Regions from separate parts of the Methylosinus sp. H3A genome, predicted to be linked through region 1. Evidence: predicted binding sites of a transcription regulator. Region 1 holds the regulator's gene; each other region holds the start of a gene.
What was found. Region 1 encodes PhoB, which activates phosphate uptake and scavenging genes when phosphate is short. Its sites were predicted from a motif close to TGTCATNNANCTGTCAT; they were not measured.
Positions count from the first base shown of each region.

Region 2: a site for PhoB is predicted at 6,381-6,397, ahead of IY145_RS20510 (YdcH family protein). Genes of this name have one in related genera too.
Region 3: a site for PhoB is predicted at 3,008-3,024, ahead of pstS (phosphate ABC transporter substrate-binding protein PstS). Genes of this name have one in related genera too.

Region 1 covers NZ_JADNQW010000005.1:1,002,424-1,011,913, forward strand. Annotated here, with positions in the region: gene IY145_RS07835 (phasin family protein) at 1-283, opposite strand, end outside; gene IY145_RS07840 (potassium transporter Kup) at 429-2,375, opposite strand; gene IY145_RS07845 (glycosyltransferase) at 2,669-3,820, shown strand; gene hpnC (squalene synthase HpnC) at 3,860-4,738, shown strand; gene hpnD (presqualene diphosphate synthase HpnD) at 4,735-5,598, shown strand; gene hpnE (hydroxysqualene dehydroxylase HpnE) at 5,595-6,839, shown strand; gene phoB (phosphate regulon transcriptional regulator PhoB) at 6,919-7,662, opposite strand; gene phoU (phosphate signaling complex protein PhoU) at 7,659-8,384, opposite strand; gene pstB (phosphate ABC transporter ATP-binding protein PstB) at 8,414-9,199, opposite strand; gene pstA (phosphate ABC transporter permease PstA) at 9,196-9,490, opposite strand, start outside.
Region 2 covers NZ_JADNQW010000005.1:3,782,476-3,791,965, reverse strand. Annotated here, with positions in the region: gene IY145_RS20545 (HupE/UreJ family protein) at 1-541, opposite strand, end outside; gene IY145_RS20540 (copper resistance protein CopC) at 812-1,303, shown strand; gene IY145_RS20535 (hypothetical protein) at 1,413-1,955, shown strand; gene IY145_RS20530 (PepSY domain-containing protein) at 2,019-3,170, opposite strand; gene IY145_RS20525 (YdcH family protein) at 3,651-3,869, opposite strand; gene IY145_RS20520 (hypothetical protein) at 3,995-4,588, opposite strand; gene IY145_RS20515 (protein adenylyltransferase SelO) at 4,599-6,035, opposite strand; gene IY145_RS20510 (YdcH family protein) at 6,182-6,361, opposite strand; tRNA gene IY145_RS20505 (tRNA-Val) at 6,623-6,697, shown strand; gene IY145_RS20500 (MucR family transcriptional regulator) at 6,950-7,417, shown strand; gene IY145_RS26340 (polysaccharide biosynthesis tyrosine autokinase) at 7,494-9,485, opposite strand.
Region 3 covers NZ_JADNQW010000005.1:3,412,068-3,421,557, forward strand. Annotated here, with positions in the region: gene IY145_RS18735 (YncE family protein) at 1-611, shown strand, start outside; gene IY145_RS18740 (FAD-dependent oxidoreductase) at 592-1,809, opposite strand; gene pstS (phosphate ABC transporter substrate-binding protein PstS) at 1,861-2,907, opposite strand; gene IY145_RS18750 (NADH:ubiquinone oxidoreductase subunit NDUFA12) at 3,164-3,571, shown strand; gene IY145_RS18755 (DUF2155 domain-containing protein) at 3,687-4,364, shown strand; gene aat (leucyl/phenylalanyl-tRNA--protein transferase) at 4,336-5,043, opposite strand; gene IY145_RS18765 (acyl CoA:acetate/3-ketoacid CoA transferase) at 5,520-7,469, opposite strand; gene IY145_RS18770 (cupin domain-containing protein) at 7,820-8,308, shown strand; gene IY145_RS18775 (hypothetical protein) at 8,287-8,619, opposite strand; gene mdoH (glucans biosynthesis glucosyltransferase MdoH) at 8,646-9,490, opposite strand, start outside.

The sequences.
Region 1 (9,490 bases):
CGAGATTGGAATAGAGCTCGCCGACGCGCGAGGCGCGGGCGAAGAAATCGCCATAGGCGTTGCGGTAGAATTCCGACTGCAATTGCACGATGTCGTCGATCTTCTGCACGCGCAGCAGCTTCTCGAAATAGGCGCGGCCATTGTCGAGCGATTGCTTGGAATAATCGGTCGCCTCCGCCGCGATCGCGCGCAGGCTCTTGGCGGTCGAGCTGCTCGCCGTGTTGAAGGCGTCGAGCTGATATTTGCCGAGATCGCGAAACTCGTCGAAATTCAGATTGGCCATCGGACATCCTCCCGCCGGTCGCCGCACGTGGAAGGCGACCCCCTCCGACGCTACGCGCGCGACTTCGCTCGCGAGCGAGATTTTCGGGAATGAGCGCCCGGAGGGAAATAAGGGAAATCACTTAGTCGCACGCTCGCGCCCGCGCTCAGATCGTGAGCTGAGCGCCGAGCTCGACGACGCGATCGGTCGGGATGGAGAAGAAGTCGGTGGCGTTGGCCGATTGCTTGGTCAGGGCGACATAGAGCCTGTCCTGCCATGCCGGCATTTCCGAGGCCGGGCTCTCCTTGATCGAGCGCCGGCCGAGGAAGAAGGAGGTGGTCATAATGTCGTATTTGACGCCCGCCTTGCGCATGGCCGCGAGCGCCGCCGGCACGCGCGGACTTTCCATATAGCCGTAATGCAGCGTCGCGCGGGTGAAGTCGTGCGACAATTTCTCGATCTCGAAGCGCTTTTCCGGCGGCACGCGCGGCGTGTCCTCCGTGTTCACGCAAATGACCAGCACGCGCTCGTGCAGCACTTTATTGTGCTTGAGATTATGCAGCAGCGCAGTGGGCGCGACATTGGGGTCGCTGGTCAAAAAGATCGCCGTGCCGGGCACGCGCGTCGGCTTGGATTTCTCCAGCATGGCGATGAGATCGCAGATGGGGATCGAATCGCGATGCGTCTTCTCGGCGAGCAGCGCCGTGCCGCGCACCCAGGTCCACATCACCACCATGGAGCAGCCGCCGAGCAGCAGCGGAACCCAGCCGCCCTCGACCACTTTCATGAGATTGGCGGCGAGGAAGGCGAGATCGACGGTGAGAAAGGCGAGGATGAACAGCGCCGCCGCCCACAGCGGCCAGCGCCATTTGCGCCACACCACGATGAAGGCGAGCGCCGTCGTCGTCACCATCGTGCCGGTGACGGCGATGCCATAGGCGGAGGCGAGCGCGCTCGAGCTCTTGAACGCAGTGACCAGCACCAGCACGCCGATGAGCAGCAGCCGATTGACGCGGCCGATATAGATCTGCCCCTCCTGCGTCGCGGAGGTGTGGGTGATCTCGAGACGGGGCAGCAGGCCGAGCTGAATCGCCTGACGCACGATCGAGAAGGCGCCGGTGATGACCGCCTGGCTGGCGATGACGGTCGCCACCGTCGAGAGAATGACGAGCGGCAGCAGCGCCCATTCGGGGGCGAGCAGGAAGAAGGGATTCTCGATCGCCTTCGGATCGGCGAGGATCAGCGCGCCCTGGCCGAGATAATTGAGGAACAGCGACGGCAGCACGAAGAAAATCCAGGCGATCTGGATCGGCGCGCGGCCGAAATGGCCCATATCGGCGTAGAGCGCCTCGGCGCCGGTGACGACGAGGAAGACCGAGCCGAGCACGGCGAAGCCGATCCAGCCGTGATTCAGCAGGAAAACGAAGCCGCGGCGCGGATCGAAAGCGTGCAATACCTGCGGCGCGTCGCCGATATGTAAGGCGCCGAGCACGGCTATCACGACGAAGAAGACCGCCATCACCGGGCCGAACAGCGCCGCGACGCGGGCCGTGCCATGGCTCTGCCCCCAGAACAGCGAGACGAGAATCGCCACTGTGATGGGAAAGACGAATTCGCCGAATCGCGGATCGACGATCGCGAGGCCCTCGACCGCCGAGAGCACGGAGATCGCCGGGGTGATGATCGCGTCGCCCGAGAACAGCGCCGCGCCGGCGACGCCGAACAGGAAGACCGGCGTCGCACGCCGCCCCAGCGCATTTTGCGCCAGCGCCATCAGCGAGAGAATGCCGCCCTCGCCGCGATTGTCCGCGCGCATCAGGAAGAACACATATTTCGCCGTGACCGTGAAGATCAGCGCGAAAATGAGCAGCGAGATCGTCCCGATGACGACGTCCTCGCCGAGGCCGCCGGATTTGGCGTGGGCGAGCGACTCGCGCAGCGCGTAGAGCGGGCTGGTGCCGATATCGCCATAGACGACGCCGATGGAGCCGACGATGAGCGCCGCCATATTCGCCGGGCGCTCCGCATGGAGCGTCGGCTGCGTCGCCGCGGGCCCCTCCGTGTCGCTTCGAGTGGAAGAGCCCGCCGCGTCACGCGCCACATTGGGATCCATGGAAATTTCCTCGAAAGACACCGGATGCGCGGCGCGCCGATCGGTCCTCGCTACGCTCGGGCCCGACCGCGCCGGCGCGGCGATATACGCCTGTTCCAGATAGAAGAGAAGCCGTCGCCGGCCATTTCCGGGGAAATCGCGTCGCCATCGGGACTTGGAGCCGCATCGGGACTTGGAGCCGCGTCTCGTTCACCCGATCACTCTGCGCCCGCTGGCCACGCGGCCGCGGCGATGCTATGGCCGAGCCTCCGTCACATTGTCCCGGGCTCTCCCCGCGACGCGAGCGCGAGGCGATGATCGCGATTGTCCTCGGAGGCGCCGGCCTCCTCATCTGGCTCTACCTCCTCCTCGGCCATGGCGGCTTCTGGCGCCTCGCCGAGCATGACCGCCGTTTCGCCCCCGCGGGCGCCGCCGTTTCGCCGGGGACGCGCGTCGTCGCCGTCATTCCGGCGCGCGACGAGGCCGATGTCGCCGCGACAGGCCTGCGCTCGCTGTTTCGGCAGCAATTCTCCGGGCGGCTCGAGATCGTGCTCGTCGACGACGAGAGCTCCGACGGCACGGCGGAGGTCGCGCGCGCCTGCGCCAGCGAGGAAGGAGCGCAGGATCGGTTGACCGTGCTCCAGGGGCGACCGGAGCAGGGCTGGACCGGCAAGCTCGCGGCCATGGACCGCGGCTTTGCTCATGTGCTCTCCTGCGGGGTCTCGCCCGATTTCGTGCTGTTCTGCGACGCCGACATCGCCTTCGCCCCCGGCCTCGTCGAGCGGCTGGTCGCCGGCGCGGCGGCGCGGGGAACCGTGCTCTCCTCGCTGATGGTCGAGCTGCGCTGCGAGAGCCTCGCCGAGCGCTGGTTCGTTCCGGCCTTCGTCTTTTTCTTCCAGATGCTCTATCCCTTCTCGCGTGTGAATGATCCCAAAAGCCCGGTCGCGGCGGCGGCGGGCGGGGTGATGCTGGTCCGTCCCGCGGCGCTCGAGGAGGCCGGCGGCCTGCAGCAGATCCGCGGCGCGCTCATCGACGATTGCGCGCTCGGCAAGCTCATGAAGAAGCAGGGGCCGATCTGGCTCGGCCTCACCGACGACGCCTGGAGCTTGCGGCCCTATCCGCATTTGCGCGATATCGAGCAGATGGTGACCCGCTCCGCCTATGCGCAATTGGGCTATTCCCCCTGGCGGCTGGCGGGCGCGGTGGCCGGAATGGTCGTCGTCTATCTGGCGCCGCCGATCCTCGCCTTCACGGCGCCGGAGCCGGCCGCCTATCTCGCCCTCGTCGCCTATTTCCTGATGGCGCAGTCCTATATGCCGTCTCTGCGATTTTACGGACGCAATCGGCTCGGCGCCTTCGCCTTGCCCGCGGTCGCCGCCTGCTATACGTGGTTCACCATACTGTCCGCTTGGCGGCATGGACGCGGGCGCGGCGGCGCCTGGAAGGGTCGCTATCAGGCCCCCTGACACGAGCAGGCCCGTAGACATGAGGATGAGCGAGTTCACATGAGCGACATCGCCGCCGCCGGATCGGGGAAGGGGCATAAGGACGAGAATTTCCCCGTCGCCTCTCTCTTCGCGCCGCGACACCGCGCGGCCGTCCTGGCGTTTTACGATTTCGTGCGCGCGGCGGACGATATCTCCGACCACGTGACGCTCCCGGGCGAGCAGAAGATCGCCATGCTGGACCGCATGGAGGCGGCGCTGCTGGGCTCGGGCGAGGATATTCCCGTCGCGGCAAAGCTCCGCGCGGAACTCGCCGAGCGCGGCCTCGAGCCCCGCCATGCGCAGGATCTGCTCATCGCCTTCCGTCGCGACGTGACGCAATTGCGCTATCGCGATTGGGACGATCTCATCGATTACTGCCGCTATTCCGCCATGCCGGTCGGCCGCTTCGTGCTGGACGTTCATGGCGAGGATCGCGCGACGACCTGGGGGCCGAATGACGCGCTCTGCGCGGCGTTGCAGATCATCAATCACCTTCAGGACTGCGCGAAGGATTATCGCGGCCTCGACCGCGTCTATCTGCCGCAGGACGCGCTCGCCGCCAATGGCGCGAGCGTCGAGATGCTTTCCGCCGAGCGCGCCTCGCCGCAGCTCGCTGCGACTTTGCGCGTGCTGGCGGAGCGCACGCAGGAACTGCTGAGAGAGAGCGCGCCTTTCGCCGATCGCATCGCCGATACGCGGCTCGCCATGGAAGTGGGCGCGATCCAGCGCCTCGCCGAGACGCTGACGGCGCGCCTTCTCGTCGCCGATCCGTTGAGCGAGAAAGTTCACGCCGCCAAGGGCGTGTTCCTGCTCACCGCGCTCGCCGGGGCCGGAACGGTGCTGCTGCGCCGGCTGCTGTGGCCGCGCGCCGCCTCCGCCGCGAGCGCCGCGCGATGAGCATGGAGACAATCGCTCCCGAGGCGCCGCGGGTCGCCGCGAAAAGCTCCTTCTATCTCGCCATGCGCATTCTCGAGCCCGAGCGGCGCGACGCAATGTATGCGATCTATGGCTTCTGCCGCGCCGTCGACGATATCGCCGACGAGGAGGGCGACCGCGCCCTGCGCCTCTCGCAGCTCGATGATTGGCGGCGCGATCTCGACGCGCTCTACGCCGGCCGCACGCATCAGCGCTGCGCCGATCTGGCGCGGCCTGTGCGCCGCTTCGGCCTCGAGCGCGCCGATTTCGAGGCCGTCATCGACGGCATGGCGATGGATGTCGTCGAGGATATTCGCGCGCCGGAATGGGATCGGCTCGATCTCTATTGCGACCATGTCGCGAGCGCCGTGGGGCGGCTGTCGGTGCGCGTCTTCGGCCTCGCCGACGAGGCGGATTGCGCGGGCGGCGCGCTGCCGACCAAAGCGCGCATGCTCGCCTATCACATGGGCCGCGCCTTGCAGCTCACCAATATTCTGCGCGATCTCGACGAGGACGAGGCGCGCGGGCGCCTCTATCTGCCCCGCGAGGCGCTGGCGGCTGCCGGCGTCACGAATTTCGCGCGCGGCGCGGTGTTGGCGCATCCGGGCCTGCCGGATGTCTGCACGGCGGTGGCCGAGCGCGCGCGCAAGCATTATGCGGAATCGGAGCTTCTCATGCGCGTCTCGCCGCAGCGCGCGGTGAAGGCGCCTTATCTGATGGCGACGGCCTATCGCTCCGTTCTCGATCGTCTGGTGGCGCGCGGCTTTGCGCCGCCGCGCGAGCCGGTCTCCGCCTCGCGGACGAAAGTCCTGCTGGCCCTGCTCAGATTCGCGCTGACGTGACCGGAACCACGCATATTGTCGGCGCGGGTCTCGCCGGCCTCTCCTGCGCCATTCGCCTGACCGACGAGGGCCGCGGCGTCGCGCTCTATGAAGCCGCGCGCATGGCGGGCGGGCGGTGCCGCTCCTATTATGATTCCAGCCTCGATCTCACCATCGACAATGGCAATCATCTGCTGCTCTCCGGCAATTCCACGGCGCTGGATTACGCCCGTCGCATCGGCTCGGTCGGCGAGCTCGTCGGGCCGAAGGAGTGCGCCTTCGATTTTCTCGACACGCGCGACGGAACGCGCTGGCGCATGAGGCCCAATTCCTCGCGCCTGCCCTGGTGGATTTTCGTGCGCGATCGCCGCGTTCCCGGAACATCGCCCGGCGATTACCTCGGAGCGATCGGCATTCTCCTCGCCAAAAAAGGCGCGACGATCGGCGAGGCGATGAATTGCTCCGGCACGCTCTATGAGCGGCTGTGGGGCCCGGTGCTGCTCTCCGCGCTCAACACAGAGCCGCGCGACTCCTCCGCCGCGCTCGCCGCCGCCGTGCTGCGGGAGACGCTTGCCGCCGGCGGCGCCGCCTGCCGTCCGCTGGTCGCGCGGCGCGGGCTCGGGACCGCCTTCATCGAGCCGGCGCTGACGACGCTCGCCGCGCGCGGCGCCGCGCCACGCTTCGCCGCGCGGCTGAAGGGAATCGAGTTTGCGGGCGAGCGCGCCGTGGCGCTCGATTTCGGCGACGAGAAAATCGCGCTCGGCGAGAATGATCGGGTCGTGCTCGCCGTCCCGCCTTGGGCGGCGCAGGAGCTGCTTCCCGGTCTCGTGGCGCCGGATGATTTCCGCGGCATCATCAACGCGCATTTCAAGATCGCGCCGCCGCCCAGCCAGCCGGCGCTGCTCGGCATGATCGGCTCGCTCACCGAATGGCTGTTCGCTTTCGAGGACCGTCTCTCGGTGACGATCAGCGGCGCCGATCGGCTGATGGACGAGTCCCGCGAGAGCCTCGCCGAGCGCATCTGGGCCGAGGTCGCCGCCGCCACGGGCCTGCCCGCGGCGCTGCCGCAATGGCAGATCGTGAAGGAGAAACGCGCGACCTTCGCCGCGACGCCGGCGCAGCAAGAACGCCGACCCGGCGCGCAGACGAGCTGGCGCAATCTCCTGCTCGCCGGCGATTGGACGGCGACCGGCCTGCCGGCGACGATCGAAGGGGCGATAAGGTCGGGCTATCGCGCGGCGGAACTCGCGGGGCGCTCGTAACGCTCGGGCCGCCCCCTTCCCCAGCCCTCCCCCGCTTCGCGGGAGAGGGGGCGTTGCGCGCAATGAGGAAAATGGAGCCTCAATTCCTTCCAAAGGTCTCGTCGAAGGAATAGCCGGTGCCGCGCACGGTGCGAATCGGGTCTTTCTCGCGGCCGCGGATGATCGCCTTGCGCAGACGTCCGACATGCACGTCGACGGTGCGCTCGTCGATCTCCGCCGAGAGCCCCCACACGCTGTCCAGCAATTGCGCGCGCGAGAAGACGCGGCCGGGCTTCTCCATCAGATATTCGAGCAGGCGAAACTCCGTCGGCCCGAGATGAATCTCGCGCCCGCCGCGCTTCACGCGCCGCGTCTCGCGGTCGAGGTCTATGTCGCCGGCGACGAGGCGCGTCGCCACGCGCTCCGGCCGCGCACGGCGCAGCAGCGCATGCACGCGCGCCATCAGTTCCGGCGTCGAGAAGGGTTTCACCACATAATCGTCGGCGCCGACGGAGAGTCCGCGCACCCGCTCATTCTCGTCGCCGCGCGCGGTCAGCATTATGATCGGCATGGTGCGCGTGTCGTCGCGGGCGCGCAGCCGCCGGCAGATTTCCAGCCCCGAGACGCCGGGCAGCATCCAGTCGAGAATAACGAGGTCGGGAACCGATTCGGCGAGGCGGATCTCCGCCTCGTCGCCGCGCTCCACATGCTCGACCTGGAAGCCTTCGGATTCGAGATTATAAGCGAGAAGCAACGCGAGCGCCGCCTCGTCCTCGACAACGAGAATGCGCGGCGCGCGGTCGTGCGGCGTGTCGCGCGGCGTTGCGACGCGTATTTCGTTCATTGCGAGGGCTCATCCGTTTCCGCGCTGGCGCCGACGACCGACGACTTTCCCTTCGGACGGTCGGTCGGCATCGCCTCGCCAGTGACGAGATAGACGATCGTCTCGGCGACATTGGTGGTGTGATCGCCGATGCGCTCGATATTCTTGGAGCAGAACAGAAGATGCGTGCAGAAGGAGATGTTGCGCGGGTCTTCCATCATGAAGGTGAGGAGATCGCGGAACACAGAATCTTCGAGAGCGTCGAGCTCGCTGTCGTTGGTCCAGACGGCGCGGGCGCGCTCCACATCGCGCTGGGCGTAGGCGTCCAGCACGTCCTTCAATTGCATGGCGGCCACTTCCGCCATCGTCTTGAGGCCGATGACGGCGCGCGGCACGCGCGCCTCCGAGAGGATCTTCACCGTGCGCTTGGCGATGCTCTTGGCGAGATCGCCGACGCGCTCGAGATCGGCGGCGATGCGCATCGCCGCTATGCATTCGCGCAGATCGATGGCGAGCGGCTGGCGCCGCGCGATGGTGAGGATGGCGTTCTCCTCTATCTCCCGCTGCAGCGCGTCGAGGCGCTGATCGGTGGCGACGACGCGATGGGCGAGCTCTATGTCGAAATTGGCGAGCGCATCCATGGCTTCGGCGAGCATTTTCTCCGCGATGCCCCCCATCTCGGCGATTCTGCGGCCGAGCACCTCGAGGTCGCGGTCATAGGAGCTGACGATATGTTCGCTCATGTCTCATATTCCTCGTGCGCGTATCGCGCTCAGCCGAAGCGGCCGGTGATATAGTCCTGCGTCTTTTTGTTCTGCGGCGCGGTGAACAGATTGTTCGTCTCGCCGAATTCGACGAGATCGCCGAGATACATGAAGGCGGTGAAATCGGAGACGCGGGCCGCCTGCTGCATATTGTGGGTGACGATGGCGATCGTGTAGCGCTCCGACAATTCGTCGATGAGCTCCTCGATCTTCGCCGTCGAGATCGGGTCCAGCGCCGAGCAGGGCTCGTCGAACAGGATCACATCCGGCTGAATGGCGACGGTGCGGGCGATGCACAGGCGCTGCTGCTGGCCGCCCGAGAGGCCGAGGCCGCTCGAATTCAGCTTGTCGCGCACTTCGTCCCACAGCGCCGCGCCACGCAGCGCCGCCTCGACGCGGCCGTCGAGCTCGCTGCGCGACAGCTTCTCGTAGAGGCGAATGCCGAAGGCGATATTGTCGTAGATCGACATGGGGAAGGGCGTCGGCTTCTGGAACACCATGCCGACGCGCGAGCGCAGCAGGTTGAGGTCGATGCGCGGGTCCAGAATATTCTCGCCGTCGAGCAGCACCTCGCCCTCGGCGCGCTGCCGCGGATAGAGGTCGTACATGCGGTTCAATATGCGCAGCAGAGTCGATTTGCCGCAGCCGGACGGGCCGATGAAGGCCGTCACCTTATTGGTGTACAGCGGCAGCGAGATCGATTTCAGCGCGCGCGTCTGGCCGTAATAGAAGTCCAGATCGCGAACCGAGACCTTGGTTGGAATGGTGGCTTCGACAACCGGCATGGCGGTCATTGTTGTTTTCCCTGGCTGCTGAGCGCACGCGCGGTGATGGAGAGCAGAAGGACGGCGAGGGTGACGAGCAGAGCGCCGGTCCAGGCGAGCTGCTGCCAGTCCTTGTAGGGCGAGAGCGCGAATTGGAAGATGACGACGGGCAGGCTGGAGACCGGCGCGTTGAGGTCCGTGCTCCAGAACTGATTGTTGAGCGAGGTGAAGAGCAGCGGCGCCGTCTCGCCGGAGACGCGCGCTATGGCCAGCAGCACGCCGGTGATGATGCCCGATTTCGCCGCGCGATAGGCGACGCGC
Region 2 (9,490 bases), 2.8 Mb from region 1:
CGTCGCCGGGGAAGATCATCACCTCGCCCGGAGCCGGCTCCAGGCCCTGGAGCTGCGCCTCGGTCAGTCGCTCTCCCGCGTCGCGTTCGCCGACGCCGACGAGATGTTTGGCGCGCTTTCCTTGCGCCTCGAGCAGCTTGTAGGGGTTGTAGAAGATCTGCTCGGAAACGGCGCTGCAATTCATGCGCAGCACGACTTTCGAGTCGCGCGGATTGGCCGGGTCGGCGCCCACCGAGACGACCTCGCTCGGGCAGGTCTCTCCGGCTGCGTTCTGCAGCGCGACGCGGCTCTGAATGAATTTGCCGATCATCGCCTCGATCATGCCCGGCTCGGTGAGATCGACATCGGCCTGGTTCGGCTTATTCTCGGCGAACATGCGCTCGATGTCGGCGCCGAGAAAGCCGACATCGACGCGATAGCGGCCGTCTCCTTCGGGAACGATGCGGCTGCTGGAAATATCGGCCGTGTGGGCCTTCGCCACGCCCGCGCCGCCGACGCCCAACAGAATGACGATGAGCAGAGCGATGGGCGAAAGCGCCATTCCTGTCGACTCCCTTGACGCCTCGCGACAAGGCGGCGTATGCACGAAATCTAGATAGTGCATATCATGCCAGCCTTGACAAGGTCGGCGGTCCCGAGGGCGGTCGGGCGCCGCACCGCACAATCGCGAGTGGAGCGCGCGCCTTGCTCGCGCTCGAGAGGCCGCTTAGCATCGACGGATGCACGACAAACGGAAACCATGATCCTTCCCGCCGCGGCTCCCGCAAGCAATCGAGATCGAACCGTCGTTTTTCGCAGGGCGGCTGCGCGCATGAGCGCGTATCTCTTACTGGGCTCGGCGATAGGTCTGTCGATCGGCGGCGCGCCCTGCGCATTTGCGCGCGGGAGCGGCTCGGAGACGGCCCCGACCGATCGCCTGTCGCATTTCGAGACGCCTTCGGCGCTCGGGCTGCTCGGTCCGTCGCAGGAGCCGCCGCAGCGGGCGGAGCGGCCCATTCTGCTGGCTCATGCGATCGTCGTGCGGACCTCCCCGGCGCAGGACGGCGTCGCCGCCGGCAGTATCGGCAAGGTCGATGTCTGGTACGACGCCGGCATAAGGGACGCCTTCGCCGCTCTGGCGGTGATCAGCGCTTCCGGCGAGCGTGTCGACAAGCGTGATGCGGCGATCGACCGAGCCGACCCTGCCCATGTCTCGGTGAGCGTCAATCCGCTCGGCCCCGGCAAATATACGGTTCGCTATCGCGCTTTGTCGGCCGATGGACATCTCGTCAGCGGCGCTTGGGATTTCGAGGTCCGACCCTGAGAGGCGCGAAGGCGAGCGACGAGCGGCCGTCTTCGCGCGACGAGAAAAAGCCGCTCGACCAAGGGGAAAGGACAAATCGGCGATGAGCCCCAACGGCCGGATGAATCTAATGTTGTTCCTCGTCGTCGTCGTGATCGCCGCCGGCAATGTCGCCGCCTTTTCTTACTCTCTGTGGGGGCCCTCCTTCAGTCTTTATTGGAATGATTTTCTCGACGCGCATTTCTATCGGCCGGCCGTCAAGGCGGGCGACCGCACAATCGCGAATTGCCTCAAGGTGAGCGACTTTTATTCGGCGCGGCTGACGACCTATTTCCTCGCAGACTCGGATAAGAGCGCCGGCGGGCCGACCAATGATCTCAGCAAATATGACGAATATTGCGACCGGGTTCCGGGAACCGGGAAGGTGATTTTCTCCGTCACGCTGATGGAGAAAGACGTGAGGAGCCAATCCGTCGGTCTGTCATTCTACAAGACCGACGCCAAAGGCGCGCTCGAGCTCTTGACCGCCGTGCCCTCCAAGCCACGTCCGGCCGGCTTCGTGACCTTGGAGTCCTCGGTCGACCACAAGGGCAAATATGTCCTCAAGCTCGCTTTCGGCGAAGGCAAGAGCGAGGAGGATATGATCGAAATGCCGATTTCCGTCGGCCAGTGACGAAATCTGGAGCGAATTCTGATCGATCGAACGATTCCTTTCGATCGGAAAGCGCTCTGAGCGTCATATCGTCGGGCGACGCGCGCGGCGTTTGTGGCGCCATCGCAGGAAGCCGGTCACATAGAGGAGCAGGGGCGCAAGCCCCGTCAGCAGAACCAGCGCGCGGCCGAGCGCGCCGAATGCCTCGCCGCAATGCAGCGGGAACAGCCATTCGAGAAGCGTCTCGCCCGCGGTGAACACCTCCCGGTCCTGCGCCTGCAGCACACGGCCGCTGTAGCGATCGACGCCGACATTGCGGAATGTCTTGGTGCGGTTGGGCTCGTTCTGTGACTGCTTGCCGACGACATAGACGCCATCCTCGCCGCTCGGCAGAAGAATCCAATGCAGCCGCCCCGTGGGAAAGACTTTGTCCGCGCTGGCGACGGCCGCGTCGAGGCCGATCGGCTCCTGGCCGGGAATGGGCGTCGATTTTCCATAATCCGGCTCTGGACGCACGGAGGAGATCAGGGCCGCCAGCGAATGCGTCGTCGGTTTGAAGATCATCGCGATTCCGGTGGCGAGCATCACCAGCAGAGGAATCGCGAAATAAACGCCGACGCTCCGATGCGCGTCATAGGCGATCCTCTCCGGGCTCGCGCCCCATTTGATCTTCAAGCCCAGCCGCCAATCGCTATTGCGCGGCCGCCAGAGATAAAGCCCCATCGGAATCGAGAAGAAAACCAGAACGCCGATGGCGCCGACCAGATAGGCCTTGTTCGCGCCGAGCAGCAGCGTCCAGTGAAACGCCATGACGATCTGGACGAGGGGCTGCGAAAACACATCGTCGCCATGCGAATATAAGCGGCTTCCGATGACCTTCGCCGTATAGGGGTCGATGAACAGCTGGTGGAAATAACTGTCGAGATCGTCGGTCTCGACCATATAGCTGACGATCGCGGCTGCTCGGGCATGACGCGGCGACGTGATGCGCTCCGGCCTGCCTTCCGCCGGCATCTCCGCGGTCGCCGCCGCGAAAATCTCGTCGAGCGGGCGCAAGGACGGCCGAGCCGGCGTTTCCACGCGCATGAGCGGGGCGTTCAGCCATTCGTCTATGTCTTCGCGAAAGGCGAGCATGCTGCCGCTGAGGCCGACAAGCGCGACGATCGCGCCCGCGAAGAGGCCGATGATACGATGGGTCGCCAGAAATATTTTGCGGCCCAGCTCGTTCCGACCCATTATGGGCGCCTCCGATCGAAAGCTCGCCTCGACCACTCGGAGCGTCGCGGGAGCTCGAAATATCTCGGCTCGGCTTCGCTCGCGCCGCGTGGCCGATCGATGGGAGCGTGTTCCCGCGGCAGTGTCAATGGACGCTCGACGGCTCAGCGGTGAGAGCGCGATTTTGCGCGTCGGGAGGTTTTTGTGATTCGACGTTAATGTGTAATATCGATTTATTGAGACGCCGGCTGCGATGCCGCGCGTCGATGGGGCGATCGTCGCTGCGCTGTTCCGTCGCATCTAGGCTTATTGTATCTCTCTTGGACAGGCATAGGCTCGCCAAAATTGAAAAAAGCACGGCGGAGGACCGTATGGGGAGCGCCCAGGAAAGCAAGGAAACCGTAAGGCTGGTGGCGGTCGTCGCGATCGTCGCAGTCGTTTCGCTCGCCGTCGCAGTCGGTCTCAGAATGTGGAAATAGCGCGCCGCTCACGCGTGGTGGATCACGCGATTATATCGGGCGTGAGCTGGTCTTCCAGAAAAGCGATGCGATCGCGCAGCAGCAATTTTCGCTTTTTCAGCCGTTGAATTTGCAGCTGGTCCACGGCGCCGACCGCGAGAAGGGCGTCGATCGCATCCTCGATATCCCGATGCTCGAGCCTCAGGCGCTCTACTTCGATCCGGAGAGAGTTGCGTTCGACTTCGTTGAGCTCATCGACCATTCGACAACCTGCCCGAGCGCCGCGGCGCGGCGAGTCGTGACGCGTGATTATCGCCTCGCGTCATGTTCATCTTCAAGTCCAAATACGGATAGGGCGGCGTGTCCACGCGAATTTTCCCGCTTCTCTCAGTCGACGGCGACCGCTTTGTCCAGCTCCAAACAGGCCGCGGGGTCGACGCGCTCGAGCCGGAAGACGCGGTTTTGGCGCGTGAGCTCGAGATAGGTGGATTTCTTCTTCTGGTCCGGACCGCGCCAGCCGCTGACGCCCTCGTCCATGTAGAGCGTGAGCGAAGCGCCGTCCTCGGCGAGGTCGATGGGGAAATCGCCGCCTTCCTCGGCCGAGCCGCCGAGGCCGCCGCGGGCCATGCATTGCGCCGCGGCGTCCTCGTGGAACGATTGAATGAGGCGGACGCCGCGGACGTCGCGATTGGCCTCCTCGCTCCAGGCGCAGCCGCCGACGACATAGAAGGGCTTGGCGTGGCCCTTCTGGCGAAACTCGACGCGTAGCTCGCGCGCGTCCTCGGGCGTGAAGGGTAGCTCGCGACGAAGCGATATCCGCACCGAGACGGTGGTCTGGCCGGGATGCTCGCGAAGATGCGCTTCGTCATAGCGGCGGAAGAAGCAGGCCCCGCTCGGCGGGGTTTTCTCGATCAGCAGATTCTTGGCGGCGGCGGCGCTCGAGAGAGCGAGAAACAGCAAGGCGCAGATCGAGCGGCTCATCTTCCAAATGTCATCCCCCGGCAGGCGCCGGCGCATAGGCTTCGCGCATGGAGGCGATCTGCGCGATCTTGTCGTCGAGCGCGCTCCAATCGTCGAGTTCGGCGATTTGCGCCCAGATCGATTCGACCTCTTCGATCAGCATAGTGCAGGGGATGGGGCGACGGAAATAGGGATGGTCGAGATTGGCCGCGGGCGACGTCTCATGCGCGGCCAGCGCCTCGCGCAGTCCGGCGAATTCCGGCGCATCATAGAGCGTGGCCTCCGGGCTCGCGGCGGCGCGCTCGCGGCTCGCCAGACCACCGCGCCAATCGAAAAAGGTCTGCTCGAAGGGCGCCTGCGTCTTGCCGAGAAATTCGAGCAGTCCCTTGGCGAGCGCGGCGTCCTGCTCGGGATCGTCCGCCGGCAGCAGGCCGAAACGGTCGAGCAGCGCGAGCTGGAACTCGCGTTGAATGACGCTCTGATAGCCGCCGAGAATCTGTTCCGCCCGCTGGAGCCCGACCTGCGGCAAAATGGTCTCCGCGAGCCGGGTGAGGTTCCAGCCGAGCGCGCCGGGCTGACGGCCGAAGGCGTAGAGCCCGCTGTCGTCGAAATAGGCCGCCGTGAACTGCGGATCATAGCGCGGCGCGAATCGCCATGGCCCATAATCGAAGCTCTCGCCGGTGATGTTGATATTGTCCGAATTGAGCACGCCATGGACGAAGCCGGCAGCCATATAGCGCGCTCCGAGCCGCGCCACCCGCGCCACGACTCGCTCCAGAAAGGCGCCGGCGCGGCTTTCCGCCGGCTCGTCGGCGAGCTCGGGGAAATAATGGGCGACGCAATAATCGATGAGCCGCCCGAGCGCGGGCTGATCGTCGAGATGGGCGAGGCGCTGGAATGTGCCGATGCGGATGTGAGAATGGGAGAGTCGCGCCAGCACGCTGGAGCGCGTCGGCGAGGGCTCGTCGCCGCGATAGAGCGGCTCGCCGGTCTCGATCAGGCTGAAGCTCTTGGATGTGTCGACGCCGAGCGCCTCCAGCATCTCCGTGGCGAGAATCTCGCGCACGCCGCCTTTGAGCGTGAGCTTTCCGTCTCCCTGGCGCGACCAGGGCGTGCGGCCCGACCCCTTTGTGCCGAGATCGAGCAGCCGGCCATCCCCCGCGTCGCGGAGCTGGGCGAACAGAAAGCCGCGGCCGTCGCCGATGTCCGGATTGTATGTGCGGAATTGGTGGCCGTGGTAGCGCAGCGCCAGCGGCTTGGAAAAGCCGCCGGGCAGGGGCTCGAAACGCCCGAAATGGCCGATCCATTCCGTCTCGGTCAGCGTATCGAGGCCGACGCGCTCGGCCCAGCGCTGGTTGCGATAGCGCAAGATGTGCTCGGGGAAGCGGGCGGGCTCGACGAGGTCGAAAAAGCCGTCGCCGAGCGAGGCGTGGAGCGTTTCAGCGCGATAGCGCGGGGAAGGGGGCATGGGGCGTCTTCGCTTTCGCGTTGGGAAATAATGCGTCGGGCCAAACCGCGAAGCAAGCCGGGCGCCCGCAGGGGCCGCAAGGGCTCGGGACACAAAAAAAGGCGGAGAAGTGCTCTCCGCCTCGACGCTAGACCTCGATTGGGCTGTCAGTGCAGGCTGACGCCTTGCCGCAGCTTGTTGATCTCGTCCTTGAGCTGAAGCTTTTTGCGCTTCAGCTCGTGGAGCTTCGAATCGTCTTGTCGGCGGTGGTGATGCTCCTGCTCGATCTCTTTCTTGAGCGCCTGATGGCGGCGTTCGAGCTCGACGAGATGGGTCTGTAGCGACATACGGCGCCTCCTTTGGTTGATGACAGAAGGACGACGTCAGTGTGACACGAATTCGAAGGCCGGCAAGAGGCGAAGAGGTCGCGGGAATGTGAATTATTTCGCCGAAAAGCTCTGTTCGTGGAAGGGAATCTTAAAATTTCCTTGCTGTGGCCGGCGTCTCGGCGCAGGCGTGGAAAGGTTTCGAACGGCGCTTGCGCCTCGGCCCGACAGCCATTATACGGGCTGCACTCGCGTCGGACCGAAGCATCCGGTCGGCGCCGGGGGCGCGTAGCTCAGCGGGAGAGCACTACGTTGACATCGTAGGGGTCACAGGTTCAATCCCTGTCGCGCCCACCATTCCGAGCCACTGGTTTCCTGGCAGGACAGTCTCGGCGGTCGCCGAACGGCGACGTATGGTGCGGATTTCGTCGATACGATCCCGCTCCCGCTTGCCACTCTCAAAATATCCGACCGCGACGAGAAACGGAGCCCGGTCCCGAAAAACCTGCTCGTTGTTCGATGCTGGCCTCTTTTCGAGGGAAGTCGCCGATTGCAATCGACATCGATATCGGGTCCAATAGAAAGGATTGGAACGCCGAGGAAACCAACATGTCCGAAGCCGAAGACAAAGCGCTCGTCGCACAGATACTTTCTTCCTATCTTTCAAATAATACTGTTGCTCCTGTCGATCTTCCTTCTGTTATCGCGGCCGTGAAAAAAGCCTTCGGCGGCGGCGATGTCGAGTCGACGAACGCCGCGGATGGCGAGGTCAAACAGTGGCGGCCTGCGGTTCCGGTGAAAAAATCCGTAAACGCGGACGCGATTACTTGCCTTTGTTGCGGAGAGCCGTTCAAATCCTTGAAGCGCCATTTGCAGGCCGAGCACAAGCTGACGCCGGACGAATATCGCGCGGGCTTCGAGCTGAAGAGCGACTATCCGATCGTCGCGCCCAATTACGCCGCGCAGCGTTCGGCCCTGGCGAAGTCGCTTGGCCTCGGTCGCAAGCCGGCGGCGAAGCTCGTCCCTGCGCCGAAGAAGCGCGGCGCGCCGGCGAAGAGAGTGGCTGCGGACGCCTGACGCGCTTCGTCGGCGCCCTCGTGGCTCGCGGCGCCATAGCGCGGGCTTGCTCTGCGCTCTATGCCGGCGGCGCGACTCATTCGACATGATAGTTTTCGAAGGAGCCGGCGCCGGAATAGGGGGAATAGGCGTATCGGCCGTATTTCCGCGCTTTCGCCTCGATCACCAGATTGAACACGGCGCCCGCGATCTTCCCACGCTCCGGCAGACGCTCGATCGCATGCGCGACAGCCTCGCGCGGGGTCGCCGCCCAGCGAATGACGAGAACCGTTCTGTCGACGAGCCCGGCGACGATGAGCGGATCGAGGACGGGGCCGATCGGCGGCGTGTCGATGACGACGAGGTCGAACTGGCGGCGTAGCGCGGCCACGAGCGCCTTCATCTTCTCGGATGCGAGCAGATCGCTCGAATTCTGTATTTCAGCGCCGGCTGGAAGCACCCATATTCCGCGTTTGTCGTCGAAGAAGATCGTCGCGCTCGGCTGGGCGGAGCCGATGAGGAGATCGACGAGGCCTGGCTTTTCGCCGGCCGAGAAAATCCGCGACGCGGCCCGATGGCGAAGATCGGCGTCCACGAGAAGCGTGCGTAAGCCCGATTGCGCGGCCGAGGCCGCGAGCGCCGAGGCGATTGTCGTCGTCCCTTCTCCGGGGACGGTCGAAGTGAGCTGAATCAGCTTCGGCGGATCGTCGACATCGCTCATCGCGATCGCGCTGCGCAGCGCGCGGAACGCTTCGCCGGCGCGCGACAAAGGTTTGGCGCGCAAATAATCTGCGAGGATCGGCGCGACGCCGCCGTTCGCGCCGCCGTGCGATTTCATTTCCGATATCGAGGCCAGAAGGGGAAGCGCGAGCTTCGCTTCGATTTGCGCGAGCGTCGTGAACCCTTTGTCCGCCAATTCGCTGGCGTAGGCGGCGCCGACGCCGGCGATCACGCCGAGCGCGAGCGCGATCAGCATGGTCTGCGCATTGTCTGGCCAGATCGGAGCGCTCGGAGCGAGCGCGGCCGATATGATCCTCGCGACGCGCGGCTCGAAGGTGGATTGCTCTTGGACCAATCGCGCGCGGCGCAGCATGTTTTCGAGAAGCTTTCTGTCGGTCGCGGCGGCGCGCTCCAGCTCGCCTCGCATGATCGCCGCCGATTTGCCGCGATCGTCGGTCGCGGTGATATCGCGCAGCGTCGTCTCCGCGGCTTCTCGGCTTCCCTCGGCGAGCTCGAACGCATGGCGGACGCCGACCGAGAGCCGGCGAACCTCCGTTGCGATGGCGCGATCGACGTCTGCGATCTGCGCGCGAAGCGCGACGACGGAAGGGTGGCCGTCGGTGTAGCGGGATCGAAGCTCCGCCTCCTGTCGGGACAATTGCGCCGCGCGTCGGCGCAGCTCGTCGATCGCTCCGCCGACGCCAGGGAGCTCGGCGGCGTTCCCGCCACGACCCTCGATCCGTTGCAGCAGCTCGAGGCGCGCTTTTCGCTCGGCCGCCTCCGCCCGCACGCCCGCCACGCGTCGAGCGAGACTCGCGCTCTGCTCGGGATCGATTTTCATGCCCTCCGCCCGCGCCGAAGCGCCGGTCGCGGCGAGAAAAAGCGCCAGCGCCTCCTCGGAGTTGTGCGACTGCCGCCGCAGCGCGACGAGCCGATCGGCGAGCCAGGCGGAGGCGCGTCTCGCCGCCTCGAGCCGCGCGTCGAGCTTGTCGACGACATAGGCGTCGGCGATGGCGTCGGCGAGCCGCGCCGCTTTTGCCGGATCCATGGACGTCACCGCGATCTGGATCACACGCGAGTTGCGCAGCAGAGTGACGGCGAGCGCATTCTTCAGGCGTTCGATCGTCGCGGCGATCGTTGCGGCGCCGAGCTCCGGATCGTCGATCAGCTTTTCTCTCTCGACGACGCGCCGTAGCAGCGCGGCCGATTTGATGACGGCGATCTCGCTCTTCATCATGCGCTTGCCGATCGGGGCCGGCGTCAGTGTCGCATCGGCGCCGATCGCGCGTTCCTGTCGAATTTCGATCAGCAATTGCGTGGAGGCCGAATAGAGAGGCGTCGCCGTTGCGATGAAGAGGGCTCCGGCCACGAGGG
Region 3 (9,490 bases), 2.4 Mb from region 1:
ACATGTATGAGCAGCGGCTTTTCGCGGTCGATCCCGATTCGGGCGTCGTCGCGACGGCCAAGGTCGGCCCCACCCCTTCGGGAGTGGCGGTGACGCCGGACGGCAAGACGATCCTCGTCGCGATTCGCGACGTCAATAAAATCGCCTTCGTCGACGCTTCGTCCTTCGAGAAGCGCGGCGAGCTCGACGTCGGCCGCCATCCTTTCGGCGTCACCATCGACGCCAAGGGCGAGCGCGCCTACACCGCCAATGTCGAATCGGATGATGTCAGCGTCATCGACCTTTCGACTCGGCGCGTGATCGCCACGGTGAAGGTCGGCAGGCGGCCCTATTGCGTGGCGCTGGCGCAGGGCAGGGGCTTCGTCACCGATCAATACGCCGAGGCGGTGAGCGTCTTCGATCTCGAGACATTCGCGCCGGTGGCGCAGGTGAAGGTCGGCGAATATCCGGAAGGCATAGGGGCGAGCCGCGACGGCAAGACGATCTATGTCGCCAATTGGTTCACCAATGAATTCTGGTCGATCGCCGCCGACAGTCTGAAAGTCGTGGCCAAGGTCAAGACAGGCGACGGCCCGCGCGCCTTCGGCGCTTTCATTCGCGCGGTGAATTGACATGCTCCGGCCGCACGCCAAGGCCGATCAGCCGCGCCGGCAGCTGCCTTAGAAACGGGAAGGCGTCCAGCAGGCGCAGAGCCAGCGGCGCCTCGAAAGGCTTGTCTGCGGCGAGCACGCTGCGAATCACCCGATTCTGGATGAAGAGCTGCAATCGCTGCGTGACCCGCGCCGGAAATTCCCGGCGCCTCTGGACGGCGCCGACATCCTCGTCGCGCAGCGTCCGGCTCTGCAGCTTTTCGGCGAGAAGATTGGCCGTGGCCACCGCATCCTGGATCGCGAGATTGATTCCGACGCCGCCGACCGGCGACATCGCATGGGCCGCGTCGCCGATGCAGAGCAGGCCGGGCCGGCTCCAATTCTTCAGCCGATTCACTTGCACGGTGAGCAGATTGACGTCCTCCCAATCTTGCAGATCCTCCACGCGATCCATGAGAAAGGGAACACAATCGGCGATGGCGTCGCGAAATTCGTCGAGCGGGCGCCGCCTCAGCGCCTCCGCGCCGCCTTTGGGGATGACATAGCCGATCTGCCAATAGGCGCCGCGCTCGATCATCGCGACCATGCGGCCCGGCGCGGCGCGGCCGAAGCTCTCGTCCGGATCATCCGCTTCTCGCCTCAGCTTGAACCACAGCACATCCATCGGCGCGCCGAAGTCCTCCACCTCGAGGCCAGCCGCTTCGCGCAGCAGCGACGTCCGCCCATCCGCGGCGACGGTGAGATCGGCGTGAATCTCGATCGCCCCCTCCGGCCCGCGAGCGCGTACGCCGGTGACGCGACCATCCTCCTCGAGGAGGGATTCGGCCGCAGTCTTCATCAGCAGGCGGAAATTCGGGAGCTTCTTCGCCTCGCCGGCGATGAAGTCCAGAAAATCCCACTGCGGCATGAAGGCGACGAATTTGCAGAGCGTCGGCAGACGGCGGAAATCGGCGACGACGAATTTGCGGGCTCCCACCCAGGCGGAGAGCTGAAACGCCTTGCGATGCGGCAGCTGCAAAAAGGCGTCGAGCAGGCCGAGTTCGAACATCAGCTGCAGAGTCGACGGATGGATCGTGTCGCCACGGAAATCGCGCAGGAAATCCGCATGTTTTTCAATGACGACGATGTCGACGCCGGCCCGCGCGAGCAGAAAGCCCGCCATGAGTCCCGCCGGCCCGCCGCCGACGACGCAGCATCCGGCGGCGATCGTCTGCGGCATCGGCCTCTCCTTCGATGAAAAGGCCGCGCGCGGCCGCTCCTGTCTTTATGGTCAATTTAGCAGCGGTTTTCCATTCGCATCCTTCACATTGGCCGCCCAGCTCTTGCGGATGAGCGTCACGACCGAGGGCGGCATGGGCTCGAAATCGAGCTCCTCGGCCGCCGCGGCGCCTTTGGAGAAGGCCCAGTCGAAGAATTTCAGCGCTTCGAGCGCCGCCGCCGCATCCTGCGGCTGCTTCGGCAGCAAAATGAACGTCGCCGCGGCGATCGGCCAGGAGCGCGCGCCCGGCTGCTCGGTGAGCAGGCGGAAGAAGCCCGGCGCGCTCTCCCAATCGGCGCTGGCGGCCGCCGCCTCGAAGCTCTCCTTGCCCGGCGCGACGACCTTGCCGTCGCGGTTCACCAGGCTGACTGTGGCGAGCTTGTTCGGCTTGGCGTAGGCGTATTCGACATAGCCGATCGCGCCTTTGGAGTTGGCGACATTATTGGCGACGCCATCATTGCCCTTGGCGCCGAGGCCGAGCGGCCATTCCACGGCGACGTTCTCGCCGACCTTGGCCTTCCAATCCGCCGAGACGCGCGACAGATAATCGGTGAAGCAGAAGGTGGTCCCCGATCCGTCGGAGCGATGCACGACGACGATCGGCGTCGACGGCAGAGACGCTTTCGGGTTCAGCGCGCGGATCGCCGGATCGTCCCAGACGGTGATCTCGCCGAGAAAAATGCGGGCCAGCGTCGGCCCGTCGAGGACGAGCTCATTGGATTTCACCCCGTCCAGATTGACGACGGGCGTAACGCCGCCGACGACCTGCGGCCATTGGATGAGCCCGGCGGCGTCGAGCTCCTTGGCCGACAGCGGCTGGTCCGAGGCGCCGAAAGTGACTGTCCGCGCCTTGATCTGGCGGATGCCGCCGCCCGAGCCGATCGACTGATAATTGACGCGGTTGCCGGTCTCCTTGGAATAGCTCTGCGCCCATTTGGCGTAGACGGGCAGGGGAAAAGTCGCTCCGGCGCCGGAAATGTCGAGGGCGTGCGCGCTCCCCGCGGAAAGGATCGCCGCCAGCGCGGCGTGAAGAATGAGTCTCATTCCCTTGGAAATCATGCAGTCGTCCCTTTGGAATTCGACGCGACGCTCTTCTTTCGCGCGAGCCGAAAACCAATGGTTTCAGTTCTCTGCGGTGCGCCTTCGAGGGCGCGGCGGCTGTCGTCGTTCTGTCACATGTCTCCTTTTCCACGACTCGTCGCCAAAAGCAAAGCTCGCGCATCCTCGCAGGGGAGCCTACCGGCGCGCCCGACTGGACATTGCGCCGTCTTGACGCAATAAGGAGCCACGCAAACATGGGATGGACGCTTCCGACATGTCCTACATCATTCGCTTCTTCACTTGGTGGAATCGGGCGACGCTCAGCACGGGCCTCTGGACGCTGCTCTATGGCGAGCGCGTCGGGGCGGATGAGTTCGGCAACGTCTATTACCGCCGCCGCGGCGGCAAGAAGGACAAAGCGCTCGGCTTCGAGCGTCGCTGGGTCATCTACAAGGGCTATGCCGAGGGCTCGGCGACGCCGCCCGGCTGGTATGGCTGGCTGCATCACATCGTCGACACGCCGCCCACGCAGGAAAAATACGAGCCGAAGGAATGGGAGCTTCCCTATCGCCCCAATCTGACCGGCACCTCGGCCGCGTATCATCCGCCGGGCTCGATCCTGGCCGAGGGCCGCCGCGCCCCGGCGGGCGGCGACTATCAGGCCTGGACCCCCGAGTCCTGAGAAGCGCGGGTCGCGGCCACGCCCGCGACCATCGATCCGCCACGCTCTTCCTGTTCAAGACGGCGCATGAGGCGCGGGCGGCCGGCCCGAGCCAGAGATCGGAAACCGACCCGATATGATCTCCCGCTCCTTCCGCCTCCGTTTCGCCCTTTCCGGAGCCGCCGTCCTCGCCGGTCTCGGCGTGGCCTCGGCCGATCCTATTCGCAATCCGACCGCCGTCTTCGCCGGCCTCGACAAGACGACTGGCCGAATCATCAATTTCGACGTCGCCATCGACGAGACCGTGCAATTCGGCTCGCTGCAGGTGACGCCGCGCGTCTGCAACACGAGACCGCAGACCGAGGCTCCGCAGACGACGAGCTTCGTCGAGGTCGACGAGCAGGACACGGCGAAGAACGACGCCAAGCGGATTTTCTCCGGCTGGATGTTCGCGGCGAGTCCGGGCCTGCATGGCGTCGAGCATCCCGTCTATGACGTGTGGCTGGTCGACTGCCGCGGCGGCAAGGAGATCGTCCAGGCGCCGGCGGCCGATCCTTCGGCGGCGGGCGCTCCCGCTGCGGCCGCGCCGCCCGAGAAGAAGCGCTCCCGCTCTCGCAAAGTGGAGCCGGTCGCGCCCGTTCCCGTCGAGGCTGCGCCCATCGGCCCGCGCGATTCGGTCCCGCCCGAGGGCGCGAAGGCGCCGGACGCCGTCGACCCCGCGGCCGCGCCGCCGACCGAAAAAGCGAAGAAGAAGAAAAAGAAGCAGCCGGCGCAGCCGGCTCCCGCTACGGCGCCGTCCCCTTTTTCGTTCTGAACTCGGTCTCGGGGCGCAGGATCGCGACGATCTCGCGGCCGGGAACGGGAGCGTCGTCCGGCCAGGCCGCAAAACGCGCCGGAATGGTCAGCGCCTCTTCCAACCGGCCATGATAGACGTCGCGGCTGATCTCCACTGCGCCCAGCGAAGCGAGATGCGTCGTCATGAATTGCGTGTCGAGCAGGCGGAAGCCGCCTTTGACGAGCCGCGCGACGAGATGCGCCAGCGCCACTTTCGAGGCGTCGGTCTCGCGATGGAACATGCTCTCGCCGAAAAAGGCCGCGCGCATGGAGACGCCATAGAGGCCGCCGACGAGCCGTCCCTCCCGCCAGCACTCGACGGTATGGGCGCAGCCCATGTCGAACAAATCGCGGTATAAGCGCTTGATTTCGGCGTTGATCCAGGTGTTCTCGCGCTTTGGCGCCGAGGCGGCGCAAGCGTCGATGACCGCGTCGAAATCCGTATCGACCCTGACCTCGAAATGGTCCGAGCGGATGGTTTTGGCGAGCGAGCGCGAGACCTTGAACGCATCGAGCGGAAAAATCGCGCGCTCCTGGGGGTCGACCCAGAAAAGCTGCTCCTCTTCGGCGCTCTCCGCCATTGGGAAAAGGCCGATAGAATAGGCGCGCAGCAGGATCTGCGGCGTGATGGCGTAATCTGCGGAGGAAGGGCGTGACATTTCGCAGATTGTAGCGCAATGCGCGCCGGAATCGAGAGTGTTCGGCACCTAGTCTGAATGTCGAAGCGCAGCAGAAGCGGCGCGCGCCGGGCTGGCCCCCGTGCTATCGAATGCACACATCCTCGCCTCCACGACGTCATGGCCGGGCTCGTCCCGGCCATCCACGCCATCACGCCGCGGCTTCTCGGAAGGTTGGCGTGATGTCGAAGCTCCGGCGACCTCTACTGGGCCCTGCCACGAACCCGCCCGACGCAAGCCGAAATCCGTCGATTTCCTCAAATTTCTCAGTTGCTTGGCGTGGATGGCCGGGACAAGCCCGGCCATGACGGCCGCTGGGTTTCGCTATGTATGAATCCGATAGCCCGCTTCGCGGGAGAGGGAGCGGCCGACGTTACGTGAGCCCCGAGGAAGTGCGGAGCCTGCTCCCTCTCCCGCGAAGCGGGAGGGCGGGGAGGGGCTTCGCGCTTCGTTTTCGTTCAGCCTTCGCCGATCACCTCGAGGAAGCTGTGGGCGTCCTCCTTGCGCTCGAAAACATGTGGCGCGATGCCCCGCTTGCTCAGCGCTTCCTTCAGCTTCAGCCGCAGAAAGGCGCTGGTCGTGTAGCGCGTCGTCGTCACATAATAATTCTCGAGCATGTATTGGATCATCTCCGCATAGTAATCGTAAAGATGCTCGCTGATGCGGAAATTGTCGAGATTGACGACCTGATTGACGCGCTTGCCGATCTTCTGGCACGCGTCGATCAGCATTTTGCGCAGATCGTCGATATCGCGCTTGGAGCGCGCGCTCCAGCCCTCTAGATTGAGGAACTGAATATTGCGATCGGCGTCATAGCTCACGCGATCCTGCAGATCGAGATTGAGCAGATCGGAGATCAATCCCATCGGCTCGTCGACGAAGATGCGCTTGTCCATCAGGATCGGGTGCTTGACGATCGGCTTGAAGTCCATATGCGGGAGAATATCCCGCTCTATGTCCACGCCCGGCGCGATCTCGATCAGCTCGAGACCTTCCTTCGTCAGCTGGAAGACGCAGCGCTCGGTGACATAGATCACCGGCTGCTCGCGCTTTTGCGCATATTTGCCGCTGAAGGTCACCTGCTCGACGAATTTCAGGAACTTCCGCGCACGGCCTTCCTTGAGGATTTTGACTTCGCCATTCTCGATCGCGATGTCGAGGCCGCCGGCCGTGAAAGTGCCGGCGAACACCACGCTGCGCGCATTCTGGCTGATGTTGATGAAGCCGCCGCAGCCATTGAGACGCCCGCCGAAACGGCTGGTGTTCACATTGCCCTGCTCGTCGCATTCGGCCATTCCGAGGCAGGTCATATCGAGACCGCCGCCGTCGTAGAAGTCGAATTGCGTGTTCTGATCGATGATCGAATCGGCGTTGGTGGCCGAGCCGAAGGAGGAGCCAGACGCCAGGACGCCGCCGATCGCGCCGGCTTCCGTCGTCAGCGTGATGAAGGGCGTGAGCTTTTCTTCATTGGCGACGGCGGCGATGCCCTCCGGCGCGCCGACGCCGAGATTGACGACGCCATTGGGCGGCAGCTCGAAGGCGGCGCGCCGCGCGATGATCTTGCGCGCGTCGAGCGTCATTTTGGCCATGCTCTCCACCGGCACGCGAACCTCGCCGGCGAGCGCGGGGTTGTAGATCACGCCGTAATTCATCCGGTGCATCTCGGGCTGGTCGGCGACGACGACGCAATCGACCAGAATGCCCGGCACCTTCACATCCTTCGGGCGGATCGAGCCGGCCTCGACGATGCGCTCGACCTGCGCGATGACGATGCCGCCATTATTGTGCGCGGCCATGGCCTGGGCGAGCACGTCGAGCGTCAGCGCCTCCTTCTCCATGCTGATATTGCCGGAAGGGTCGGCGCTGGTGCCGCGAATGAAGGCCACGTCGATCTTCGTCGCCGTGTAGAACAGCCATTCCTCGTCGTCGATGACGACATGCTTGACGATCTCTTCCGTCGTCACCTCATTGACGCGGCCGCCGCCGAAGCGCGGATCGACATAAGTATAGAGGCCGACCTTGGAGAAGAGGCCGGGCTGGCCGGCGGCGCAGGCGCGATAGAGCTGGGAAATGACGCCCTGCGGCAAATTATAGCCGAGAATCTTGTTCTCTTGGGCGGCCTGGGCGACCTTGGGCATGCGGCCGAAATTGCCGGCGGTGACCCGGCGCAGCAGGCCTTCGTGATGCAGGCGGCCGGTGCCGAGCCCTTTGCTGTCGCCGGCGCCGGCGGTCATGATCAGCGTGAGGCCGCGCGGGGCGCCGGTCTCGACGAAGCGCTTCTCCAGCGCGGCGTGCAGCGCCTCCGGGATGCAGCTCTGAACGAAGCCGGTGGTGGTCAGAACGTCATTTTCGCTGATGAGGGCAATCGCTTCGTCGGCTGTAATGACCTTGTTGTTCTTGTTGTTCATTTCCCTCTGGTTTCCTCCTCGCCGCCCGGCAGGGCGAAGGCCTCGGGCGTTTGTTTTTCCCGCGTCCCGCACAGATGGGCGCCGGGTTTCGAACCGGGGCCGACACTAGAGTTTGCGACAGGGTTTCGCAATAGCGCCAGGAAATCGCAGCGCGCGTCCGAGCGCGTGAAAACCGTCCGCCGCCTGCGTCTCGGCGTCGCAGCGACGCCAGCGCGCCGCGGCGCCGCAAGACGCATATGAGGCGCGCAATCGCATATTTATCTTATAGACTTTAGCGATTATGCTGAGGCCATGGTCGGCGTGGCGCGGCCGAGCTGTATGTTTCCCCGACGGCGTCGATAGAGCAAACTATGACCAAGCTCAGATTTCTTCTCGCGGGCGCCGCAGCGGCGATCGTTCTCGGCCAGACGTCCCGCATCGGGGCCGAGCCGGAAAAGAGTTTCGTCTATACGCCTGCGGAGGAGGTTCCATTCAAGAGCCCGCTCGGGATCGGCCCCGCTCAGGCGGTGTTGTCCGGCGACCCGTCCAAGCCCGGCGTCTATGTCGTGCGCGTGCGTTTCCCGCCCGGCCATCATTCCAATCCGCATTTCCATTCGCGCGATCGCCATGCGGTGGTGGTCAAGGGCGTATGGTGGAACGGCGTCGGCGAGGAGCTGGATTTCAAAAAGGCGCGGCCGGTGACGGCGGGCTCTTATGTGCTGCATCCGGCCGGCGGCGTTCATTGGGACGGCGCGGGCGAGGAGGAGGTCGTCATCCAGATCACAGGCGAAGGGCCGGTGGAGACGACGCCAGTTGGGGCGCCGGGCGCGCCGCAGGGCTATTGGCCGAAGCCGAAGTGAGATCGGCTGGGCTCCAGCGACGCAATGGCGCGCGGCTCCATCGCGTCCACGGCGTGCGCCGCCGCGTCCGACAAGACGGCGACGGCCGCCAATAGAGCGGCGGCCAGCCAGGCGGACACCAGAATGCGCTGCGCCGTCGGCAGAGGCTCGTCTGCGGCCGGTCTCGGCGTCACGACGTAGAGACGGCGCGGCGCGACGATGCGTGGGGTGACGATGCTTGGGGCGGCGATGCTCGGGGCGGTCTCGGCGGCGTCCGATTGCAGCACGCGCAGCGAGGCTCTCAGCTCGTCTCTGCGCAATTCGTTTCTCATTCGAGCGCCCGACTCCATCTGATCCCTCATGCGGAAATGCGTTCGTCGGACGGCGTGATCGCCGATGGTTCTCTTCCCGGAGTCGTCTCCGCCTCACGCGTCTTCGGGCGGCCGCGCAGCCGGTCGAAGATCGCCGGCGGCGCGAATTCCTCCGGGACGCCGCAGAGTCCCGCGCGCGCAAACCATGCGCCGAGACGCGGCGAAGCGCTCGCGAGCGCAAAGGGAAACGCCGCGACATAGCCGAAGGTCAAGGGCGCCGACCACAGCGCCAGCTCCGGCGCCGAGAGCCCGGCGAGCGCGATGACCAGCACGCCGAAGGCGAAGGGCGGCCACAGCATCCGCGCCGTCTCCCATGCGCCGAGCCGATGCGCGTCGCGGCTCTGCGCCGTCCAGCCGGCCTCGCGCTCGAAAGGCAGGCGCGCGAGCAGCAGAGTGACGCCGAAGGTCGTGACCGCGCCGATGATGAAAGAAGCGGCGATCTCGAGTCCCGCGCCGAGCAGGACGCGCGTCGCGCCGCCATAGCGCCGCAATCCGCCCGGCGTAAGGACGATATCGGCATAGCCGGCGAGCTTGGGCGCGAGATAGAAGCCGAGAAAGAGAAGATAGAGCGCCGTCGCCGAGCCGGATGGAAATGTCGAAACATCCTGAGCCAACGGCAGCAGCGCGCCGAGCAGGATGATCGCGGTCCAGGCCGGCGCGCCGATGAACATGCTGATCGCCCAGACGAGCTGAAAGCGGCTCATCGGCAGCAGCCCCGGCAAGGAGAGCAGCTCGACATATTGCATGTTGCCGCGGCACCAGCGCAGATCGCGGCGCATGAATTCGAGCAGCGTCGGCGGATTTTCCTCATAGCTGCCGCTCTCGACCGGCA